2 regions of the Lachnoclostridium sp. genome follow, and region 2 is predicted to be linked to the other one. Evidence: riboswitches for the same ligand, from Rfam matches in the RefSeq annotation. Region 2 holds a riboswitch; the other holds the start of a gene.
The links. A riboswitch is a leader RNA that binds a small molecule or an ion and turns the genes downstream of it on or off. The one in region 2 is predicted to bind lysine.

Region 1 (8,841 bases), on a different contig from region 2:
GCCTATGCAATCACATCAGTCATGGAATAAAGTCCTGGACCTTTACCCGCTAAATATTTTGCAGCTGTAATAGCTCCCTTGGCAAAGATAGCTTTGGAATAAGCAGTATGCTTAAATTCGATCACCTCATCCGTACCTGCAAAGATTACTTCATGCTCACCAACGATATTACCGCCACGAACTGCACTGATACCAATCTCTTTTTTATCACGTTTTTCACGTACCTTGGAACGGTCATACATGTAATGATATTCATTATTCAGAGCCTCATTGATAGCATCTGCAAGTGCAAGTGCTGTTCCGCTCGGTGCATCCACTTTTTGATTATGATGCTTTTCTATAATTTCAATATCAAAGTCTGCCCTCGCAAGCACATTCGCTGCAACACTAACTAATTTTAGTAACGTATTTACACCCAATGACATATTGGCAGAGCGAAGGATTGCAACTTCTTTCGAGGCTTCTTCAATTTTCTTAATATCCTCCTCTGAATAACCCGTTGTACATAATACCAAAGGAAGATTTCGTTTTTTAGAAACTCGAAGTAACACCTCTAAGCTCTTAGGAGATGAAAAATCAATGACTGCATCTGCTGCAACCGTACACTCTTCTAGATTTTTAAATACCGGATATGGATTTCTTCCATCATCAAAAACATCCACACCAGCAACAATCTTTGCATTCTCATCCTGCGCAACCAAATTACTGATTACCTGTCCCATCCTTCCGTTACAGCCAACCATTATTATCTCTGTCATGATTTCACCTTTCCTTTGCCTTTTCTATCTGTATTGGCAGGGAATCGTATTAATGATTCCCTGCACATTATTCTTTCATAGAAAGATTCTTCTATACCAAAAATCTTTATAATATTTTCATTCATTGTATTTTAATTAATTAATTTATTAAATTCCTGATTAAATCAAACCAACTTTTTTCATTTCTTCAGCAAGAACCTTGGCATGAGCATCTTCCATCTCAGTTAATGGACTTCTTAAAGGACCCACTTCAAATCCCATAAGGTTAAGTGCTTTCTTTACCGGTATTGGATTTACCTCGCTAAATAATGCATTGATCACTGGTAAATACTTTAACTGAAGATCTAAGCTGCCTTTCGTATCCCCTTCAAGAAATTTTGCCACAATATCATGTGTTTGTCTAGGTGCAATATTGGATAATACAGATATAACTCCAAGACCTCCTAAGGACATTACTGGTACGATAGAATCGTCACATCCAGAATAAATATCTAGTTTACCTTCACATGCATGTGCAAGTTCTGCAACCTGAGCCATATTACCCGTAGCTTCCTTCATAGCAACAATGTTATCTACCGTCTTAACTAAGGTAGCAGCTGTCCCTGGTAGGATATTGCAACCTGTTCTGGAAGGAACATTATATAGCATAACTGGAAGATCAATAGACTTAGCAATCGCAGTAAAATGATCTATTAATCCATTTTGAGTTGCTTTATTATAATAAGGAGTTACTAAAAGTACAGCATCCGCTCCTGCAACCTGTGCTTCCTTTGATAAGTATATCGCTGTTTCTGTACAATTTGATCCAGTTCCAGCAATCACTGGTACTCTTTTCTTTGTGTATTCTATTGCAAAACGAATGCACTCGATATGTTCTTCATGTGTCAGGGTAGATGATTCTCCTGTTGTACCACATATTATTATACTATCAGTTCCATTGTTAATTTGAAAATCAATAAGCTCACCTAGCTTTTCGTAATTAACTTCTTTGTTTTCCTTAAATGGTGTAACAATAGCCACACCAGCACCAGTAAAAATCGCCATAATAGCACCTCCATGGAATAAATTGGCATAAAAAAAGCCGACGCGGAGTCGACACTAAAGAATTCTACTGCATTACCAAGTGATACCCTAACGCTTTCTAAATAGGATATGATTGATTCATTCTTTAGGTAGCTCTCCATCAAAAACTTGATGACAGTCCCATGATTCTTAACCATACGACCAGCCTTACATACACAGGATATCTAAAGCTTCGGCATCTCATCCTTTCAACAATCCTCACTTATGCCTGACATATCCGATCGTTTACTGATAATTGATGCACCTCTACCAATTGTTGTTCAATTGTAAGGTAATATTATCATCACAATCCTCTATTGTCAACCCAATCTCACACGTATTTCTAAATTCTGCGCTTTGACTCCATTCATTCCATCTTTATAATTATTATATTCGTAACATAAAAAAAGGGTGTTGCTTCACACCCTTCTTTTTATTATGTTATATATGGAAAGCAGTGTCCCTTCTTGCAACTAGTAAGCAAAAAGGCTTTCATTATTCTTCCTCACTATTCACATACTCTAGTTTACTTACAGAAACTTCATATGCTACTCTCTTTTCAAAATCAACTTCACCAGTCTTCTTCTGATACTCACGACTTTGAATTCTGCCCCATACCTGAATATGTCCACCAACTTCGAAGCTTTCTGCAAATCTAGCATTTCTTCCCCAGCAAATGCATGGAATGTAATCTGACTTACCATATGGACGATTTACAGCAAGTAAGATATCAGCAATTTCTCTTCCTAAAGGTGTCTTGCGATATACTGGTGGTTTGCAAACAAAACCATCTAAGAAAATGAAGTTTGGCTTTGCACCTTCGGATTCTTCCTCGGTCACTTTAATCTCTCTTGCAAATACAGAAAGTACTAACCGATTCTTACTGTCTTCATGACGATTATAGGAACGGAATTGTCCGCTAACTTCTACGAACTTTCCTTTATAATTTCCTTTCACCTCAATCAAACGTTCTGATACCATTACTGGTATTACATCAAATGAGTTACTTAATCTTCCTACAAGTACCTCCAATAAATAGAAGCCTTCTCCAAAGACTTCATGGCTAAAAGTAAATTCACTGATTACCTCGCCTGCAACACTTACTTGATTGTTATCAAATACTTTATCTGTCATGCTGTATGACTCCCTTCTCTTCTTCTGGTTCGTTCAGATTTTCTCTACAACTAATTTGTATTCTATCTGTCTTCATTATATAAGGAAAATATTTACAAATCAATCATTTTTGGTATTCAATTTTTGACAATATTCTTGTCAAAGTACTCCCAACCTCGTTTCACTGTACCATTTTCCTCATAATTTCAGTTCTTTGTGTTGCTATATTCATCCTTACAGTAACTAATTTAGTTAGAACACAATTTCTTTTAATCACTTCTATCTGTAAAGAAAAACTTTGAAAACTTTGGTTTCTCTGGAAATGTTTTACTTGTGAATTTTTACTAATTATAACCTAGAATCACAGTGAAAACAAGTTATTTTTTTGTTAAGAATTGTTATTTTTTTATTACAATTTGTCGTATTTTGCTTAAATATAAGCAGAATTTCCCTTATATAAATTTTTATTGTTTCGATTAAGGTAAATTAGCCATAATACATTTACCTTAATCAATTTACTATGGTAATTTTACTATGGTAAATTTACCATTACATCTATGTTAGTTATGTGGATAAAGGTCGGAAAATATACTTATACTTTTAAATAAATCTATCTTGTATCAGAAACAGTTCTTAAAAAAATATCTTCCTATTTAAAATGATTTAAATTTATAACCAAAGATACATCAGTTAAAGTGGATATTCGCAATCCACTTTAAGAAGCGGAGGACTTCCCTGTTGAGGTTAAACTGGAAATAAAATATTCCAGTTCCTAATGATAATTGAATAAACATCTTTATTCATAACAAGGAAAAGTTCGCATTATTTTCCTTGAATAACAGCGCTCACCTAACCTACCATAAAGTAAAAACAAGAATTTTCTTGTAAATTCACGAAAATATGTTACAATACAAAAGTTGAACAGTGAACGATTAATTGATGGACCATTAAAGAAAGAAGGTTTCAAATGAATACGAAACGTGAAAATGTAAGAAATATCGCAATTATTGCCCATGTCGATCATGGTAAGACTACGCTCGTAGACGAGCTTCTAAAACAAAGCGGTGTATTCCGTACCAATCAAGTTGTAGAAGATCGTGTCATGGACTCAGGTGACATAGAAAAAGAACGTGGTATTACTATCCTAGCGAAAAATACGGCAGTTACTTATAAAGATGTAAAAATTAATATCATCGATACTCCTGGCCATGCGGACTTTGGTGGAGAGGTTGAACGTGTTCTTAAGATGGTAAATGGTGTTGTACTTGTAGTAGACGCCTTTGAAGGTGCCATGCCACAGACGAAATTCGTTCTTAAAAAAGCTTTGGAGCTTAGCTTACCAGTTATTGTATGTATTAATAAAATTGACCGCCCAGAAGCTAGACCAACCGAAGTTATTGATGAAGTGTTAGAACTCTTCATTGACCTAGATGCAAGTGAAGAACAACTTGACTGTCCATTTGTCTTCGCTTCTGCAAAATCAGGAATCGCAATTCTTGAATTAGATCATACTCCAAAGAATATGGAGCCACTTTTTGAGACTATCCTTGAATACATTCCTGCACCAGAAGGTGATCCAGATGCAGGTACTCAAGTACTCATTAGTACCATCGACTATAACGAATACGTAGGACGAATTGGTGTAGGTAAAGTTGATAATGGTATACTCCGTGTCAATCAGGATGTTGTTATTGTAAATGAACATGAGCCAGATAAGTTTAAAAAGGTAAAAATAAATAAGCTTTATGAATTCGAAGGTTTGAAAAAGGTAGAAGTAAACGAAGCAACTATAGGTTCTATCGTTGCTGTCTCCGGTATCTCAGACATTCATATTGGAGATACCATCTGTTCTACTGATAATGTAAACCCAATTCCATTCCAAAAGATTTCTGAGCCAACCATTGCAATGCACTTTATCGTTAATGATAGCCCTCTTGCTGGACAAGAAGGTAAGTTTGTAACATCAAGACATTTAAGAGAACGTCTCTTCCGCGAATTAAATACTGACGTCAGCCTTCGTGTAGAAGAAACCGATACAACAGAAAGCTATAAAGTATCTGGCCGTGGTGAACTTCACTTATCCGTATTAATTGAGAACATGCGCCGTGAGGGCTTTGAATTTGCTGTTAGTAAAGCAGAAGTATTATATCGCCATGATGAAGCTGGTAAAAAGCTTGAGCCAATGGAAAGAGCCTACCTTGACGTTCCAGAAGAATTCTCCGGTACAGTTATCGAAAAATTAAGCCAGAGAAAAGGTGAACTCATTGGTATGTCAACTGCAAACGGAGGATACACTCGTCTAGAGTTTTCCATCCCTGCAAGAGGCCTAATTGGATACCGTGGTGAGTTCATGACCGATACGAAGGGAAATGGTATTATCAACACTTCTTTCGATGGTTACGGCCCTTATAAAGGTGATATCCAGTATCGTAAGCAAGGTAGCTTGATTGCTTTTGAATCTGGTGAAGCAATTACTTATGGTTTATTCAATGCTCAAGAGCGTGGTTCCTTATTCATTGGACCAGGTGAAAAGGTATATTCCGGTATGGTAATTGGACAAAATGGTAAGGCTGAAGATATCGAGATTAACGTATGTAAGAGAAAACAGCTTAGTAACACTCGTTCCTCCAGTGCAGATGAGGCACTTCGCCTTACAACACCTAGAGTATTAAGCTTAGAGCAAGCGCTAGAATTTATCGATACCGATGAGTTATTAGAGGTTACTCCAAAGAGCTTAAGAATTAGAAAGAAGATTCTTGATCCTACGATGAGAAAGAGATCAAATAGAAATTAATTATTAGATACTCCGTTATAGTTAATTGCAGAAAACCCCAAACTCCTTATAAATCTAAGAAGTTTGGGGTTTTCTTATGCCTATGATAATTATACCGTCATTAGCTCATAAACGATTTTACTACATTTTATAAGTTCAGAAACTAAAGTATACTCTTCTGTGGAATGCACCTTGTTCATTCCACATGCTATGACAATTCCGGTGATTCCATGAAGAACAAAATTATTATTATCACTTCCTCCAAAGGTCTCTATATATTTGGTCGGAATTTCTAGCTTATTGCAAGCTTCTTCATATTTCATAACGACAGGATTCGTTCTGTCTATTTCATAGGCGATACAGCCAAAGGATGTCATAAAATCACACTCTGCACCGTATTTTTTCGCAGTAGCTTTAAAAATATCTTGAATTTTATCTACTTCAAGCACAGCTTTCTCATGGTTCAAGCTTCTAGCTTCTCCTTCGATAACGCAAGCTTCCGATACAATATTTTTTGCCAAACCACCAGAAATTTTGCCTATGTTTACTGTTGTAATCTCATCAATACGCCCTTGTTTTACCTGGCAGGTAGCATCTGCTACCGCAGCAATTGCATTTATCCCATTCTCTGGAGCAAATCCTGCATGAGCTGCTTTTCCAACCATCTTAGCGGTAAAAGAAACAAGTGTCGGTGCGCTTAGTGCCGCTGTCCCAACTTCTCCGGTTAAATCAAGGACATATGCTTCCTTTGCACGAATTAAGGAATAGTCGAAAACCTCGCTTCCTCGTATATAGACTTCCTCCGCAATCGCAAATAGTACCTCAATACTACGATGGGGAATGCCGTGTTCTTTTATTGTTCTTATCGCTTCTAAGATAGCAACAATACCGGAAATATCATCCGCTCCAAGCACAGTAGTGCCATCACTGGTGATTCTCCCATCCTTGTGAACCACTGCTTTTTTATTCCTTGAAGGTTCCACCGTATCCATATGAGCTGAAAAAAGAATTGGATCTCCTGGCAGTTCTCCTTGTAAAAAACCATAGATATTGCCGCAGTTTCCGTTATAATGTTCCCCTGCCTTATCTTCCATAACCTCAAATCCTAGTTCCACAAGATAGGTTTTTAACTGATCCGCCATTTCCCGTTCCCCAAAAGAGGGAGAATCAATCTCAACTAATTTACAAAATTCCTTTACAATACGTTCTTCCTTCATATTAACTAAAACCACCTTTTATAATTTTTATCTATATGCTTACAAGAATACTCCCAACCTCTTAGGTGGGAGATGAATCTTCACTTGAAATAATGAAACACTGTCCTTCAGAATTGTTTGATATACCACTTTTATCTTTCATCCTTTTTCTTTTTAAATACTTACATATCACCACTCTAGGACATTGGTAAGCAAAAAATATTACTCTAACTAACTTGCTAGGATATAAATGAAAAAATATTACTCCAGACATCCTAAGATATAGATGAAAAAAATATTACTCCAACAATCTTCCTAGGATATAGATGAAAAAAATATTACTCCAACAATCTTCCTAGGATATATATGAAAAAAACAGTTCGCGAAGTAAGATAACTCATAATCCGCGAACCGTTTTTCATTATGTATTACACAACTTACTATTGTTATATTTCTTTATATGTATTCGTTGAAAATAAAGTATCTCTTCCAAGTGCCTGACTGAGTCTCTGTTGTAGATACTTCGGAAAATCTTGATAGCGTTTTATTTGGAAATTACCAAACATCTTACCGTATACATTTCTTAGACAGTCTTTCGTTAAGATTTTGCTATTAAGGCTTTCTATTAAATCCTCCGTAGCCTTTCTCTCCATTGATAAGATAGCAATAAAAGCTTTATTTCCATACCAACCACATGCATTATGGACACAGTCTAAAATATCCTTATCATTTCGACTTAACTTATCAGGGTTCATTTCAATTGTGCGAATCCCCTGCTTCTTAAGCACCTCGTAGAGGTTTAAATAAGGCATCTGATTGTAAGTCAATTGTGCATCTTCTTCAAATATCTCTTCTCCAAAAAAAACTAAAGAAAGTATTTGAGAGTAATATAATATATATTCAATCTGCCTAACATTAATTTCAGCATTAGTCTGATTAATGATATATTGTGTTGCTGCATGAAGCTTCGAGCGCATCATGACTTCCAACACAGCTTTTTTACTTTTCTTGAAAGCCACATTAGTAATTTTATTTTGGTTCTCCATAAGGATACGATAATAATACATTGGGCTTTCTGCGATCTCTTGTAATTTTTCTGTATATTCTGAAGTTGGAATATCTCCTTCCAGATAGCGAATTACTGTGGTCTCTCCCCACCCCAGTAACTTTGCCAATGGCTTTTTCCCAATGTTGTACATATCCAAAATCTCTCGGATTTGGTTTACGCTGATGATTTTTTCCTTCGATGATTTTCCTATTACATCCCCGCTCATATTAATCCTTTCCCTTCAAATTGGTTCCCCTCTTAGATATATCCATTCTTTTGAGTCTGATGCATTTTGGGCTGATTGTTCTAAAATTTAGTACTTTCTGAAATCATTGATACCAGCAGCTATTATCTTGACACCTCGTATGATACGTTCAAACATTCCAAGTCGATAAAGACTAATTAGTACCATTCCTACTGGAATACCAAAGATCAGACCAACAAATCCATATAGTTTATACCCAATAAACATAAAGATGAGGGTTTGAAAAGGTTTGACTCCAATGCTGTCTCCTACCATTTTAGGTTGTAATACCTGTTTAATGATTTGGCAAGCAAGATATAGTACTAATATCACTATGGCTTCTACATAATTTTCATTTATAAATGAAATAACTGACCATGGCCAGAATACTAATCCTGTTCCAAACACCGGTAAAAAATCGATGACTGCTATGGCAAGGGCTAGTAAAAATGAATAGCTTATTCCCATAAACTCAAATGTTAGAAACATTACCACCATAAGTATCATCATAATTTTAAACTGAGCTTTAAAATAGCCCCCAACTGCTGTTTTAAAATTATCGCTGATGATACGGTTAAATCGCTTCACAGACTCTGGTAAAATTTTGTTTACAGCTGTAATTATCTTATCCCGGTCTACAATAAAGA
Region 2 (8,841 bases):
ATGCTCTAACAGTACCAGTAGCTCAGGGAGCGAATTACTATGATGTAACATTAATTGAAAATGGGGTAGATTATACTGAAAGTACAAAGAACGTAATCCTATTCCAGAGAGTTAGGGCATCTGAGAATAAGCCTGTTATTTTATGGATTGATCAGTTTGCAAGCGTTAAAAATTTAAATACTGTTGAAAAGATTCAAAAGATGATGGCAAACGCTAAAAAAGCTGGTATCACTGCATTAGCATTCGACGTAAAAGGAGTCGAAGGTTATGTCTCTTATAAAAAGGCAACCGTAAGCAATACACCATACATGACAGAAACCAAGAATCCAAACAAAGCAGTTGCTATGGATATTGATTTTCTTGAGGAGATGCTAGCAGAAGCACATGCAAATGGAATTAAGTTATATGCTAGTTCGAATTTCTTTACGGAAGGTAACATTGCAACAAATGATTTTGCTCTAGATATTGCAAAAAATCATCCTGATTGGGCAGAAGTATTTCAGACTCCAGAAGATAAGGGAGAATTAAAAAGCATTCTAAATTCCTCCAGAAAATCCACCTTACTTTTTGTAAATCCAGGTAATGAAGAAGTAAGGAAACATGAATTAGATATAGTAAGAGATGTACTTGAAAACTATGCTGTTGATGGTATCATCTTAGACCGTGCTAGATATGATAATCAGTATGCAGATTTTAGTGATTTAAGCAAAGAGCAATTTGCGGTATACCTTGAGGGAAAAGGAAAAACACTACAAAACTGGCCAGGTGATGCGTTCCAGATTAAGGCTGATGGATCTATGGTAACTGGACAGCATTATCTTGAATGGTTAGCTTATCGTAGTACTGTGATTGAAAGCTTTGTTTCTGAATTAAAAACTTTAATGAATCAATATGAGGTATCTCAGAATAGAAACATAGATTTAGCAGCATATGTTGGTTCCTGGTATGAGTCATATTATCAAAATGGCGTTAACTGGGCAGATTCCTCTTTTGAATACAATGAACGCCTAGGTTTCCCTATGGAAGAACTTTATGCAAAAGAGTTTGAATATTCTAAGACTAGTTATATTAAACATATTGACTTCATCATGACAGGATGTTATTACACAACCGAAGCTTTGATGCAGAAATATACAACATTAAATAACATCTTAATAAATAACAAAATTCCATTGTATGCTTCGATTGATCTAACGAATTTATCAGAAGCACCAGATCAGAGAATGATTTTCCAAGCAGCGTATCAGCATAGCGAAGGATCGATGATCTTCGATCTATGTTTTGTTGATTGGGATAAACTTCGCTGTGCGATAGCAGATACCGAATATAAGAATGCAGCAGTAATCGGGGTTTACAATCCTAAAACTCAGGATGTTTTGACAGTGGATAACATTGATACTGCCAGAGCCGAAGATAAAATAACAATTTATACCGATGCCTATGGTACAAGTACGGGTACCAATCAATGGGGCGTTGAAGTTGTTGTAGATGCAAAAGGAAACGTAACAGAATTGAAAAACCAGAGACAGGCAGCAGACTGGAACTGGGCAACACCAGAAATAAATGATAGTTTGATACCTGAAGGTGGTTTCGTATTATCAGCGGTTGATCGTTCGGGATCTCGTGTTTATAGACAGCTCCTAGCAAATACATTTCATGTTGGTGATAAAGTTGCAGCTGCTATTTTGACTGGATTCCTTGATTATGAAGAAAAAGTATATACTTCTGCTACAGCGGATATTGAAGTAAAGGTACAAATCTTTGGCCAGGATCAAAATACTGTTGTAAAGATTGGCGATAAAGAAGCAATCGCGAAAGAGGATAATAATTATTTGGCGAAGCTTAACTTAAGCAATGGTGTCAATTTGATACCAATTACCGTTTACGTGGATGGTCTTAAAGTTTTAGAGAAAACTATATCACTTACAGCTACATTAACGCCTGTAACACCAACGGTAACTCCTCCAGTAACCGGGCCATCTGAAAATGGAAATGGAGATGGAAAAGTTGAGACGGATGATAAGAATGTTGTTATAGATGACAAAATGCTTGATAATATTTCTATAAATTCTTCTATATTTAAGCTTTATGTAGGTGGTAATAAAGACAATGAGCGTCAGCTTAAGGTTAACATACCAAACTCTATCCTTAAGCTTGAAAAAGATAAGAAGGCAACTGTTGAAATTACTTATCAATCATCAAATCCTAAGGTGGCTAAAGTGGGTAAAGATGGAAATATTACCGCAGTTGCTGTTGGTAAAGCAGTGATTACTACCGCGGTTACAGTGAATGATAAGACAACTACGTTTGAAACAGTAGTAAACGTTTTGAAAGCTTCGATTAAGATTGTATACGATGATAATACAACAAAAGTAGGTACAAAAGTGACTGCACATTGTATGGCAAGTGGCTATGATATTTCAGAAATACAGTGGGGAACTACAAAGAAAAAGATTGCTGTTGTTGGTAAGAATACAGGTAAGCAAAAAGTAAATATCTCTACACAGTCCGCTGGAAAAGATGTGATTATTGTGTATGTCATGAAAGGAAAAGAAAAAGTTGTATTAGCAGAAAAGGATATTACAGTAACAAAGTAAAAGAAAAGGAGCTGTTGCACTATGTAATTAGTGCGACAGCTCTTTATTTCATTTGCCTCCCAATTTATATTTTTTCAGTAATGATAAAAAAGGTTCGCAAAGAATCATAGATTGTAAAATCCACCTTTATCACTGGGACTTTACTTAGAATTGTTTACTTGGATGATAACAATTTCGGATTTACTACCGAGCCTAAGCGGAAATCCCCAGCAACCAATACCAGAAGTCACAATAGCATTGTAGTTATCAATTTTCTTATTTCCATAATTCAGTTCATTTATATGAAATATCTTTGTAATTAAGTCGATTGGCCATATTTGACCATTGTGAGTATGCCCGGAAAGTTGTAAGTCTACTCCAAGGGAGGCAGCAGTTTCAAGTTCTAATGGCTGATGGTCTAACAGAATCATATATTTATTCATATCTAATGGTTTGATTAATTGAGATATCGTTTTTCGCTTAGAATTATGAAAATAGCTTTTGTCACTGCGTCCGATTAGATAAAAACTATGATTGATCATGATACTTTCATCCTCTAAGATTGTGATATTGTTTTTGGTAAGGTTATCAATTATATCATTTTTTGATATAGAAACGAGTGGGCGATAGCTATTTGCATCATGGTTTCCAAATACATAATAGGTACCGTAAGTACTTGACAACGTTCCAAAAGTTTGACAGGCAAGTTCCATAGTTTCTTTATCTGTACTTTCATCGAAGATATCTCCAAGTAGTAGAATAACATCGGGATTCTTTTCATTGATTTGGGTACAATATTCCTCTAATTTCTTTGCATTCATGGTAGTACCCAAATGTAGATCAGAAATCATTGCTATCGTTAACTTATCTCTTTCTAATGTTTTTTCGGTCTGCAATGAATACTCCGTAATTTCTACATGTATAGCACTGTAATAACTTAGAATCAGAAAACATATTGTGATAAGAAAGGCAAGAATACCACTGTGATAAAGCTGACTCCACTTTTTCTTAAGAGCATCTGACTTTAGAGCTTTACGAAAAACTAAGTGAAGAATATCACAGATTATAAAAGCATAAATCAAATATATAATTACGACTATAGTAACAGCAGATACTGAATATGTCAGAATCAAGCAAATTGTAATTAAAGCAATGGATAATAAATTAGGAAGCCATGTTGGATGAGTAAAACAGCGAATCCAACTAAAATTTTTAAAATGCATAAATAAATATGCCACTGCAAGTAGCATAATACTAATAATTAGTATCGTAAAGATATTAAACATTCACACATCTCCTAGCTATAGTACTTCTAATGCCTTAGTGTACCATGTTATGGCAAATAGTATCAAGCTTATTAGCATAAAAAGCTGAAAGTTTATATGTAATATATTCCAATCCCAGTAAAAACATTTGATTTTGAAAAGAATTTATTTGTATCGAGAAATTTTATAAGTTATAATAATGAAAGAAGGAGGGGTAATATGTACCGAAAAAGAATTGTTTGCGGAATTGTTGTGCTAATTGTTCTAATTGGAAGTATCATCTATCTACGAGTATCGGAAGCTCGCGGTTGGAACAAACATGATGATATCTTTACGGAAGACAACAGTATCAACCTAACTCCTACGGAAATGCCAATTGGTGATGGTGCTATGATTATTTCGCCTGGTGAATCGCATTTTGGTGATGATTTACTATTTTTAGATTTTCACTTATCTTCAAATTTCTTAACATAGAGAGGAAGAATTTCTTTAAATATGTGGTTGATTAAAGTATCGATCCATGTTATTATAGGTTCAACTATGAAAACGTCTTAGTTACATTAAGACATTGATAGAGGTGCAACAATTATGAGTACCCCATCCGTAATCAGGCTTTGGATGAAGGGAAAGGAATTGCTGCCGAAGTGGTCTTTCGCTGCCTGTGAGTAAAGATTGCTGGTCTGATGCAGAATATGTATCAGACTGTCACATGATATTAAGCAAGCATTGATTCAAATCTTTGTTTGTATGTGGAGCGCTATCATAACTGAAATCAAGCATGTGCGGAATATTCCGTTTAACTTCCTTATGTAGAATTTTAGTCATGAAGCAGCGCTAAGACTGTTTCATGGCTATTTTTTTATTTAAGGAGGATGTTATGAAAGTGAAAATGAGAAAATGGTATAGTTTCTTAATTGCCTTATTTGCGGTGATGATGTTGTTTACACCGATTACATGTAAAGCAGAAGAAAATACCACATTTAACTCTGTAGAAGAGGCGAAAGAGTATATCTCACAGCAAGAGGAATTAGCAGGTTCTGCGGGTGAGAACATAGCGGAAGCAGAACAGTATATCAAAGAAAAAACGGTACCAATGTATGCCACGATATGGGCATTGGTACCACCGCTTATTGCGATTGGTTTAGCATTAATTACAAAGGAGGTTTACTTCTCCTTATTCGTTGGTATTTTAACAGGTGCTTTGTTTTATTCTAACTTTAATTTGGAAAAGACGATACACACAGTGTTTGTATCCGGCATGATTAGTAAGCTGTCTGATGTCGGTAATGTTGGTATCTTAATCTTCTTGGTTATTTTAGGTATCATGGTATCACTTATGAACAAAGTTGGCGGTAGCGCTGCATATGGTAAGTGGGCAGGGCAGAAAATTAAGTCAAGAAGAGGAGCTATGCTATCTACTTTTGGTCTTGGAGCTTTAATCTTTGTAGATGATTATTTTAACTGTTTAACTGTTGGTAGTGTTATGAGACCGGTAACCGATAAGTATAAGATAAGTAGAGCGAGACTGGCTTACATTATTGATGCAACAGCAGCACCTATCTGTATCATCGCACCGATTTCTTCTTGGGCAGCAGCAGTGTCTGGTGTTGTTGAAGGAAATGACGGGTTTACATTATTTTTAAAATCGATCCCATATAATTTCTATGCTTTGTTAACTATTGTAATGGTAGTGGCCATGGCAATCATGCAGTTTGACTTTGGCCCTATGAGAAAGCATGAAGAGAATGCATTAAAGGGTGATCTTTTTACCACAGAGAATCGTCCATTTGAAGACGGTGAGGTAGTATCCAATGGGAAAGGAAAAGTTATCGATCTTATACTTCCGGTTCTTGTATTAATTGTTTGCTGTGTTGGTGGAATGGTTTACACTGGCGGGTTCTTTCATGGAGAAGCTAGTTTTATGGAAGCCTTTGCTAATTGTGATGCATCCCTTAGTTTAGTTTATGGTTCTTTCCTAGCTCTTGTAATTACATTCTTTTTCTATATTGTAAGAAAAGTGTTAACTCTAAAAGAATTTGCAGAATCATTAACAGATGGCTTCAAAGCTATGGTTCCAGCAATTTTAATATTAATATTTGCATGGACATTAAGTGGAATTACTAATAAGCTTGGAGCAGATGTTTTTGTGGCTAATATAGTTAAGAATAGTGCAGGAGCATTGCAATTATTCTTACCAGCAATTATCTTTGCTATTTCAGTTGGCTTGGCATTCGCAACTGGTACCTCTTGGGGAACCTTTGGTATACTTTTACCAATCGTAGTTGCTATTCTTGAGCCAGGTAGTGAGATGTTAATCATGTCAATTTCTGCTTGCCTTGCAGGTGCTGTTTGTGGTGATCATATCTCACCAATTTCTGATACTACAATAATGTCATCAGCGGGGGCACAGTGTGATCATATGAATCATGTTACTACACAGCTTCCTTATGCATTAGTTGTAGCAGCGGTAAGCATGGTATCCTATATTATAGCTGCATTTGTTCAAAATGTTTGGATTTCATTACCAATCGCTATTGCATTAATGTTAACCGTTCTTTTCATCATGAAAGCAAAATATGGTAAGGATGATGGAGTTCAATAAGTATAAATTAAATATATTATAAAAACGTTTAACAAAGATATCCCTGCTTTCATCGGAGCTAACTAGAATATAAACTAGATGGCGAGAGATAGAAAGTGGGGCTATTTTTTATTAAGGATAAGGAAGAGTTTGCTGCTCATACATTATTTTGGTAATAAGAATTGTTTGTAATTAACAAGTGACGGAAGTTATTTAGTCTCTTTAAAATTCATTATTGAAGTTCTTAAATTTAAACTTAGTGTATAATTTAAGTAATATAAATATGATTTTAATTTATATTTACAAACATATGGAAATAGTTTACTATATTAATAGCTTTAGACCAACAACATGATTGCTGTAATTAAATTAATGGAGTGAGTTTATGAACAATTTTTTATTGATAGCTGCTATTATAGTTACCATCTACGGAGTCTATAACATCATGAGACCTATTTTTATAGGGAAGAAATTACGAGATAGGTATCAGGTTATGTTTTTAGCTCCGAAATCGGTATATTTTTTCATAATCATATTTGCTTTGGCCACTATTACGAATATATTACTTTATATCCATTACAATAGTTTCATTTTTCTTTTCATTGCAAGTTTATGTTTTACCATCGGATGTACAGAATTTTCGAAAAGTTATATGATATTTTTACACGAAGGTTGGTTTATTGATGGTACATACTTTACGTTAGAGGAGGTTGTTAATCATGGAGAGTTCTACATATTACCTCATCTGAATTTTAGAAGTATTTTTAAGGTCGCAACAAAAAATAAGAAATCCTATGGATATGTATGCAAAAAGAAAGAAGGAATCATAAATAATAGGATTAGGTCAGCAGGAATTGTAAAGTCTTAATTGAATTGTTTTATGACGTCAAAGAAAAAATTACATAACGAGGAAACTATGTTTAAATTAGAAAATAAAGAAAAAAACTACTTATTATTAAAAGAAAAGAAGTTATATCAGGCATTTTTATATCTTGCGCTGCCGGTTATGGCTGCCAATCTTTTAAAATCAGTTCACGATTTGGTTGACACTTATTTCATAGGGCAGTTGGAAAATTCAGTAGCTGCCCAGGCGGGGATTTCTATTACTTGGCCATTGCTTAATATATTTCTTTCCTTAAGTTCCGGATTAGCTATAGCTGGTGTTGCTATTATCAGTCAATTTCTAGGTGCTAAGGACAAAGAGTCAGCTAGAGAATATTCTGGTTTATTATTTATCCTAAGTATAGGAATAGGTTTAGTTGTAAATGTGTTGTTGTTTTTATTTTCACCTTTGGTTCTTCATTTAATGGGAGCGAAAGGAGGGGTTTATGACTCTGGTCTAACTTACCTTCAAGTACGTTCTTTTGAAATGGTATTTCTATTCTTATTTACTGCATTCCAGTCAATGAGACAAGCAAGAGGGGATACCGTAACACCAGTCATCTTTTCAGTAATCTCCATTCTTATTAACATTGTACTTACTGCATTATTTACCAGTGTATTAAACATGGGAGTATTCGGAGCAGCAATAGCGACGCTAATAGGACAGGCTGCAATTGCTCCAGCATTATTATTCATGATGTTTCGTAAGTCTGATGAACTCTCTCTTAAAAAAGAGCATCTTAGAATAAAAATGGATACAATGAAAAAACTGATTAATATTGCGATGCCATCCGCAGTTAGCCAGGCTTTAAGTTCCTTAGGATTTCTTATTTTACAAACTGTAATCCTAAGTTATGGGGAAGTAGTGGCAGCAGCTTTTAGCTTAGGCAATAAGGTATCCAATCTATTATTGATACCGATTATGGCAATAGGTTCTATCTTAGCAGCATTTGTTGGGCAGAATATAGGAGCCTCGAATAAGGAGAGAGCAAGAAAATCATATCATATCAGCAGAAATATAGCCTTAACTTTATCAATAGTTGGATGCATTCTCATCTTTCCGTTTCAATCTAAGATTCTTAGGTTATTAACTAATGATGCGGAAACATTAAAAGTAGCGATGGAGTATATGATTTGGGTACTACTAACTCAACCATTGATGGCACTCTTTCAGAATTATATGGGAGTATTTAATGGTTCTGGTAATACAAGGTATTCCTTAATTATTTCTTCAGTAAGGCTATGGGCGATACGTTTACCTTTAATTCTTATCTTAAAGCAATTTACTAGTTTGGGTAGAAGTGGAATTTGGTATGCAATGGTGATTAGTAATATTATAATCTTAATATTGGCACAGAATTTATTTCGTAATGTTGACTTTGAGAGAAAAGTGTAATCTTAAACCTAAGGTTTTGATGTATGCAGAGAGAAGAGTTTTGCATTTTTAATTTTAATCTACTTGTATGCAGCCAGAATGGATTTACTATGTATAATCAAAAACAAAAAGAACATTATGATAGTAAAGTAAAGAATTATG

Region 1: it holds a riboswitch for lysine, as region 2 does, so the genes downstream of both, dapA (4-hydroxy-tetrahydrodipicolinate synthase) here and RTP52_RS13670 (Na+/H+ antiporter NhaC family protein) in region 2, are expected to answer to the same signal.

Annotation. Positions count from the first base shown of each region.
Region 1 covers NZ_DAMADT010000008.1:9,945-18,785, forward strand. The annotation lists gene dapB (4-hydroxy-tetrahydrodipicolinate reductase) at 3-758, opposite strand; gene dapA (4-hydroxy-tetrahydrodipicolinate synthase) at 918-1,802, opposite strand; lysine riboswitch at 1,924-2,098, opposite strand; gene RTP52_RS07405 (single-stranded DNA-binding protein) at 2,316-2,954, opposite strand; gene typA (translational GTPase TypA) at 3,901-5,727, shown strand; gene RTP52_RS07415 (M20/M25/M40 family metallo-hydrolase) at 5,817-6,923, opposite strand; gene RTP52_RS07420 (hypothetical protein) at 7,349-8,176, opposite strand; gene ytvI (sporulation integral membrane protein YtvI) at 8,264-8,841, opposite strand, start outside.
Region 2 covers NZ_DAMADT010000021.1:64,253-73,093, reverse strand. The annotation lists gene RTP52_RS13685 (family 10 glycosylhydrolase) at 1-2,597, shown strand, start outside; gene RTP52_RS13680 (metallophosphoesterase) at 2,738-3,862, opposite strand; gene RTP52_RS13675 (hypothetical protein) at 4,061-4,315, shown strand; lysine riboswitch at 4,406-4,609, shown strand; gene RTP52_RS13670 (Na+/H+ antiporter NhaC family protein) at 4,935-6,443, shown strand; gene RTP52_RS13665 (hypothetical protein) at 6,808-7,290, shown strand; gene RTP52_RS13660 (MATE family efflux transporter) at 7,339-8,700, shown strand.